Regions from separate parts of the Streptomyces sp. NPDC000983 genome, predicted to be linked through region 2. Evidence: riboswitches for the same ligand, from Rfam matches in the RefSeq annotation. Region 2 holds a riboswitch; each other region holds the start of a gene.
What was found. A riboswitch is a leader RNA that binds a small molecule or an ion and turns the genes downstream of it on or off. The one in region 2 is predicted to bind cobalamin.
Positions count from the first base shown of each region.

Region 1: it holds a riboswitch for cobalamin, as region 2 does, so the genes downstream of both, ABT296_RS04910 (ribonucleoside-diphosphate reductase subunit alpha) here and ABT296_RS34665 (ABC transporter substrate-binding protein) in region 2, are expected to answer to the same signal.
Region 3: it holds a riboswitch for cobalamin, as region 2 does, so the genes downstream of both, ABT296_RS26770 (energy-coupling factor ABC transporter permease) here and ABT296_RS34665 (ABC transporter substrate-binding protein) in region 2, are expected to answer to the same signal.

Region 1 covers NZ_JBEPBM010000003.1:189,992-192,247, reverse strand. Annotated here, with positions in the region: gene ABT296_RS04910 (ribonucleoside-diphosphate reductase subunit alpha) at 1-915, opposite strand, end outside; cobalamin riboswitch at 1,040-1,179, opposite strand; gene mctP (monocarboxylate uptake permease MctP) at 1,437-2,256, opposite strand, start outside.
Region 2 covers NZ_JBEPBM010000053.1:14,226-16,481, reverse strand. Annotated here, with positions in the region: gene ABT296_RS34670 (FecCD family ABC transporter permease) at 1-368, opposite strand, end outside; gene ABT296_RS34665 (ABC transporter substrate-binding protein) at 365-1,399, opposite strand; cobalamin riboswitch at 1,454-1,630, opposite strand; gene ABT296_RS34660 (hypothetical protein) at 1,765-2,073, shown strand; gene ABT296_RS34655 (effector-associated constant component EACC1) at 2,204-2,256, shown strand, end outside.
Region 3 covers NZ_JBEPBM010000026.1:96,213-98,468, reverse strand. Annotated here, with positions in the region: gene ABT296_RS26780 (DNA alkylation repair protein) at 1-360, shown strand, start outside; gene ABT296_RS26775 (hypothetical protein) at 532-747, shown strand; cobalamin riboswitch at 840-1,025, shown strand; gene ABT296_RS26770 (energy-coupling factor ABC transporter permease) at 1,056-1,769, shown strand; gene ABT296_RS26765 (energy-coupling factor ABC transporter substrate-binding protein) at 1,766-2,140, shown strand; gene cbiQ (cobalt ECF transporter T component CbiQ) at 2,147-2,256, shown strand, end outside.

The DNA of each region.
Region 1 (2,256 bases), on a different contig from region 2:
CTCCAGGTAGACCGCGGCCGCTCCCTTGCGCCGGCCGCCCTGGTTCACGGCGGCGACCGAGGCGTCGAGGGTCTTGAGGAACGGCACGATGCCGTTGGAGTGGCCGTTGGTGCCGCGGATGAGCGAACCGCGCGAACGGATGCGGGAGTAGGCGAGGCCGATGCCGCCGGCGTGCTTGGAGAGGCGGGCGACCTGGTGGTAGCGGTCGTAGATGGAGTCCAGCTCGTCCAGCGGGGAGTCCAGCAGGTAGCAGGACGACATCTGGGGGTGCCGGGTGCCGGAGTTGAACAGGGTGGGGGAGGAGGGCAGGTAGTCCAGGCGGCTCATCAGGCGGTAGAGCGCTGCGACCTCGTCGAGGGAGCGGACGGAGTCGTCCTCGGCGAGACCGGCGGCGACCCGGAGCATGAAGTGCTGGGGCGTCTCCACGACCCGGCGGGTGATGGGGTGGCGCAGCAGGTACCGGCTGTGCAGGGTGCGCAGTCCGAAGTAGCCGAAGCGGTCGTCGGCCCCGGTGTCGATCAGCGCGTCCAGGCGGGCGCCGTGGATCCGCACGAACTCGGCGGTCCGGTCGGCGATGAGCCCCTCCCGGTGCCCGACGGCGACGGACCCGGTGAAGGAGGTGACGCCCTGCGAGGCGGCCTCGGCGGCGACGGAGAGGGTGAGCAGCCGGGCGGCGAGCCTGCTGTACGCCGGGTCCTCGGAGATGAGGCCGGCCGCGGCCTCCGTGGCCAGTTCGCGCAGCTCCGCCTCGTCGGCCCGGGCCGAACGGCCGCGCAGCGCCGCGGCGGCGACCCGGCCGGGGTCGGCGTCGGGGAGGTCGGCGGTCAGCTCGGTCAGGGTCCGCAGCAGCGCGGTACCGGGACCGTCGGTCTGAACCAGGTCGGCTGAAGCCGGATCGGCTGGCGCGATGGTCACGTGGGGCTCTCCCTCGCTCGGCACAGGGCTCTGCGGAGGGCAGGGGGCGGCTCACGAGCGCACGGGGCGTCGCGTCCACCGGCCCATTCCACGAGGCCCGGACGTCGAAAGCGCACCGGCCGGATGGCCGGGCGCGCTGTCGGCAGGTCCTCGGACTGACTCCTGTGCAGGTCTGTTCGGGGAACGGACATGCACAGGTACACCGTTGCGGGACAGTTCCGGATTCACACCGGATTCCCCTGCGGCGGCAGCGAGCACGAGCATACATCTTGTGCCGGGGCGCGGTGGTACCCCCAGATGTTGTGTCGCCCTGGCTTCAGAGCGTCAACTGACAGATGAGGAGAGTGAACCCGCGATGCTCCGGCACGGGGTTCCGGTTGGGGCACGGGGCACGGGGCACGGGGCGTGGGGCGTGGGGCGTGGGTACGGCGACGGGCCGCCGCCGTACGGCGCGTGGGTACGTACGACGACGGGCCGCCGCACAGCGCGTGCTGTCCGGCGGCCCGTCGTGGCGGCAACGCTCAGTGCAGCGGGGCCAGGTCCTTCTGCACACCCGGGTCGCCCGCGTCCGCGGTGTAGTCCCCGGGGCTCGTCTCGTCGACGCCCTCCGGGGCCTTCGCCGCCCGCAGCACGAAGGTCAGGACCACCGTGACGGCCAGGTTGAGCACGAAGGCCGTGAGCCCGATGTACCCGATCTCGCCGATGCCGGGGATCTCCTTCGAGGAGCCGCCGAAGTGGGCCTGCGTGGGCGAGGCCACGCCGTACGCCGCCACCGTGCCGTAGAGCATGCCGACCGCCCAGCCGCCCAGCAGCGCCCAGCGGTGGAACCAGCGGGTGAACAGGCCGCCCACCAGGGCCGGGAAGGTCTGCAGGATCCAGATGCCGCCCAGCAGCTGGAAGTTGATGGCGACCGTCTTGTCCATCGTCAGCACGAAGACCAGGGCGCCCACCTTCACCAGCAGCGACACGATCTTGGAGACCTTGGTCTCCTGCGCCGGCGTGGCGTCGGGCTTGAGGAAGTCCTTGTAGATGTTGCGGGTGAAGAGGTTGGCGGCCGCGATCGACATGATCGCCGCTGGCACCAGCGCGCCGATGCCGATCGCCGCGAAGGCCACGCCCGCGAACCAGGCCGGGAACATGTTCTCGAACAGCTGCGGGATCGCCAGTTGGCCGTTGTCCACCTTCACCCCGGCCGCGATCGCCATGAACCCCAGCAGCGCCAGCAGGCCCAGCATCAGGGAGTACAGCGGCAGGATGGTGGTGTTGCGGCGGATCACGTCACGGCTCCGGGACGACAGCGTCGCCGTGATCGAGTGCGGGTACATGAACAGCGCCAGTGCC
Region 2 (2,256 bases):
AGCGACACCGCTCCCCCGCCCACGCCCAGCACGACCACGGCGACCGCTCCCGTGGACGCGCCGGAGGAGACGCCGAGGACGAAGGGGTCGGCCAGCGGGTTGCGCAGCAGCGACTGCATCACCGCCCCGCACACCGCGAGCCCCGCCCCGCAGACGGCGGCGAGCAGGGTCCGCGGCATCCGCAGGTTCCACACGATGCCGTCCCTCAGCGGCGCCAACGTGCTCTCCCCCAGGCCGAGATGGGCCGCGACGGCGGCCCACACATCGCCGGTGGAGATGTCGGCGGGGCCGATGGTCACGGCCACGGCGACCGAGGCGAGCAGGGCGGCCAGACCGCCGCCGGTCAACAGCAGGGTACGGGAACTCACTTGACGAGCCCGAAGTCCCGCAGACCGGCCGCCACCTGCTCGATGCCCTCGATCGTGCGGATGGAGGGGTTCATCGACTGCCCGCTCAGCAGCACGTACCGCTGCTCCTTCACGGCGGTGAGGTTGCGGGTGGCGGGGTTGGTCTCCAGGAAGCGGATCTTGGCCTCGGCGGTCTCGGCGGTCTGCTGCCTGCGGGTCAGGTCGCCGATGACGATGACGTCGGGGTCGCGGTCGGCGACGGTCTCCCAGCCGATCTGGGGCCACTCCTCGTGCGTGTCGTCGAAGGCGTTGCGCGCGCCGACGGCTCGGGTGATGGCGCCGGGGGCGCCGCAGCAGCCGGCGAGGTAGGGCGACTGGGAGTTGGCGAACCAGTACATGAGGGTGACGTCCGAGGCGTCCAGTCCGGCGGTGGCCGTGCGCACCCGCTTCTCCAGCGAGGCGACCAGCTTCTCGCCGCGTTCGTCGACGCCGAACACGCGCGCGAGGTCACGGATCTCGCCGTACACGGTGTCCAGGGTGAGGGGTTCGCTGCGCGAGCCGTCGCCGCCGCTGTCGTTGTCCTTGCCGGCCGCGCAGTCGGAGGGCGAGACGTAGGTGGGCACGCCCAGTTCCTCGAACTGCTCGCGGGAGGCGACGCCGCCCTTGCCGAGGGTGGAGACGAACGAGGCGGTGACGAGGTCGGGTTCGGCGTCCAGGACCTTCTCGAAGGAGGGGTTGTTGTCGGCGAGGCGCGGTACGGAGGCGTTGGCCGGGCCCAGGCCCTTCATGACCGGGTCGGTCCAGGTGGCCGTGCCGGCCATGCGGTCGGCGAGGCCGAGGGAGAGCAGGATCTCGGTGGTGCCCTGGTTGAGGGAGACGGCCCGCTTGGGCGCGGACTTCAGGGTGGCCTCGTGACCGCAGTTGTCGAGGGTGACCGGGTAACCGGCGGCGGTCTCCTGGGCCTTGGTGTCGTCCCCGGTCGAGGATCCGCAACCGGTGAACAGCAGGGCGGACGCGAGGAGAAGGACGGGGGTGGTGCGGTGCATGGGCATGCCTCGGGGGTCGGGGCTCGTACGCGGAGCCTGGCCTACGGAGTCCCTCCGCGCCGGGGCGCGAAGGTGCCAGCAGGTCTTCGGACTCGGGTTCGTCCGGTCGGGGCGCCTTCCCGGTCTCCCAGTGGCGTCGTGCCCCGCCCGTCCCCCTCACCGCTGCGCGTCAGTTCCGGATTCGCACCGGATTCCCTGGCCTCAAGGTGTGGCTCGACTGGCTCCAGGAGGCTATCAAGCCCGCCGTACGGTCAGGGCGTGCGGTCGGTCACTCAGGCTCCCTCGGTCCGTGCCGTGCCCCGAGTGGCGTGCCCTGCACGGAAGTAGCAGCCTGGAGAGAGGGGTGTTCTCCGACACTGCCACTCAAGGAGATGGCCGTGACTGCCACCGAGTACGACACCAAGACGGACACCGCGTTCTTCCGCGAGATCACGCAGGTGTTCAGGAACCACCCTGAAGCCGCGAAGAAGTACGCCCTGGCGAGCCTGGCACTGGAGAAGATGCTGGGCATCGACACCAGCCGGAAGATCGCGGTCTCCACCCGTGAGGGCGACCGGGTCATCACGGAGTTCCACGACCGGGACAAGCAGCCCCCCGTGATCCGGGCCCAGATCTGCCTCAAGTACGAGCTGCGCGGGCAGGAGCTGAAGTGCGTGCACTGGATGGAGGCCCCGGAGTGACCACTGCGGCACCGGGCCATGGCATTTGATGGCATTCCCGCTCGTTCCCTTCATTCCGCGTGTTTCCCTCCGCTGATCGTCCCTAGGCTTTGGCGGCATTCCGGCGTCGTCCGGAGGGGGAGGGAAACACATGCGCATCACCATCGCCGTGGGCGACGAACACGCCCTTGACCAGGCGCAGTT
Region 3 (2,256 bases), on a different contig from region 2:
CGGGACGATCTCAAGGTGGTCGGTCCGGTCGTGACGGAGACCCGGATCCCCATGGGCGGAACCCTGGCGTTCACCGCGCACATCACCAATGTCTCCGCCGGACCGGTCTCCCTCTCCGTCGACTACGTCGTCCACCACATGAAGGCGAACGGCCGGACGGCGCCCAAGGTCTTCAAACTCACCCGGCGCGACCTGGCACCCGGCGAGTCGGCGGAGCTGACCCGCACCCACTCCTTCCGCCCCATCACCACACGCGTCTACCACCCGGGCACACACGCCGTACAACTCCAGGTCAACGGGCACCGGTTCGACGAGGTGGAGTTCACCCTCGGGCCGGTCCCGGGAGACGGCGGGAGTTGAGACGAGGAGCGCGCCGTCGCTGTGACGGATCCCTCGGCCCGTGGCACACGGCCGGACCACCGGACCCGTACAGGTGAATCGCGCACCCGCGGTGACATCGCGGGCCCCGCGTGCGGTAGGTCGCGATCGGACCCCACGCCCGTGTGATTCCGATCTCGGAGGAGCGCCTTCATGCGCGCACGCGTCACCCTCGTCCCCGCCGCCCTGGCCGCCACGTTCGTCGCCGGGACCGGTGCCACGCAGGCCGCCGCCCACGACGGCCCCCAGCTCAACGTCACCAACAACGCGCCCGTGGTCTCCGTGGTCAGCGGCGTCGACGTCAACGACCCGCTGGAGGACGTCCTCGAACACACCCTCAACTTCGGCGACGGATACAGCTGGGACTGACGCCACGCTCCACGGGGGCGCGCCGGAGCGCGAGCTTGCGTGCGCCGCCCTTGCGCCCCCGAGGAGCGCTTGTCAGCCAACCTGATCAGGCACTACTGTCACCACGCCTTGGTGAACGGGAAATCCGGTGCGATACCGGTGCGGCCCTCGCCACTGTGATCGGGAAGTCCGGCTCCAGCCCTCACGGGCAGCCACTGGGTCCTTCGGGACCCGGGAAGGCGGAGTCACGGGCGGTGTCACCCGTCAGCCAGGAGACCGGCCAAGGCGCGTCAACCATCCACGAGGTGCTGGAGAGGGTCTGCTGAGCCATGCACATAGCCGAGGGATTTCTGCCTCCGGCGCACGCGGTCGCCTGGAGCGTCGCGTCCGCGCCCTTCGTCGTCCACGGAGTTCGGTCGCTCACCCGTGAAGTCAGGGAGAACCCGGAGAGCACGCTGCTCCTGGGCGCCTCCGGTGCCTTCACCTTCGTACTGTCCGCGCTCAAACTGCCCTCGGTGACCGGGAGTTGCTCCCATCCCACCGGCACGGGGCTGGGCGCCATCCTGTTCCGGCCGCCGATCATGGCGGTGCTGGGCACCATCACCCTGCTCTTCCAGGCGCTGCTGCTCGCGCACGGCGGCCTGACCACCCTCGGCGCGAACGTCTTCTCCATGGCGATCGTCGGACCCTGGGCCGGATACGCCGTCTACCGGCTCCTGCGCCGCTACGACGTGCCGCTGATGGTCGCCGTCTTCTTCGGCGCGTTCGTCGCCGACCTGTCCACCTACTGCGTCACCAGCGTCCAGCTGGCGCTCGCCTTCCCCGACCCGAGCAGTGGATTCCTCGGCGCGCTCGGCAAGTTCGGCTCCATCTTCGCCGTCACCCAGATCCCGCTCGCGGTCAGCGAGGGCCTGCTCACCGTGCTCGTGATGCGACTGCTGGTGCAGTCCAGCAAGGGCGAACTGACCCGGCTGGGTGTGCTCCTCACCCGGCGGCAGACCCGGACGAAGACCGAGACCGAGACCGAGGCGGTGGCGCGATGAAGAGGAACACCAGGATCAACCTCCTGCTGCTGCTGGTCGTGGCGGCGCTCGCGGTGCTGCCGCTCGCGCTGGGCCTCGGCGACCACAAGGAGGAACCGTTCGCGGGTGCCGACGGCGAGGCGGAGACGGCGATCACCGAGCTCCAGCCGGACTACGAGCCCTGGTTCTCGCCCCTGTACGAACCGCCGTCCGGTGAGATCGAGTCGGCCCTGTTCAGCTTCCAGGCCGCCCTCGGGGCCGGTGTCCTCGCCTACTACTTCGGCCTGCGCCGGGGGCGGCGGCAGGGCGAGCGGCGGGCGCTGGACCGGGTGGCGGACGGCGGGGACACGTCCGGCGGTGTCACCGTGACCTCGCGGGCCGACCAGGACTGATCCCGCGTGCTGCCGATCGACGCGGCGGCGCACAGCAGTCGCTGGCGCCGCCGTCATCCCGTGGACAAGGCCGTGCTCGGGCTCGGTCTGACCGTGCTCGCGATCTCGCTGCCGCC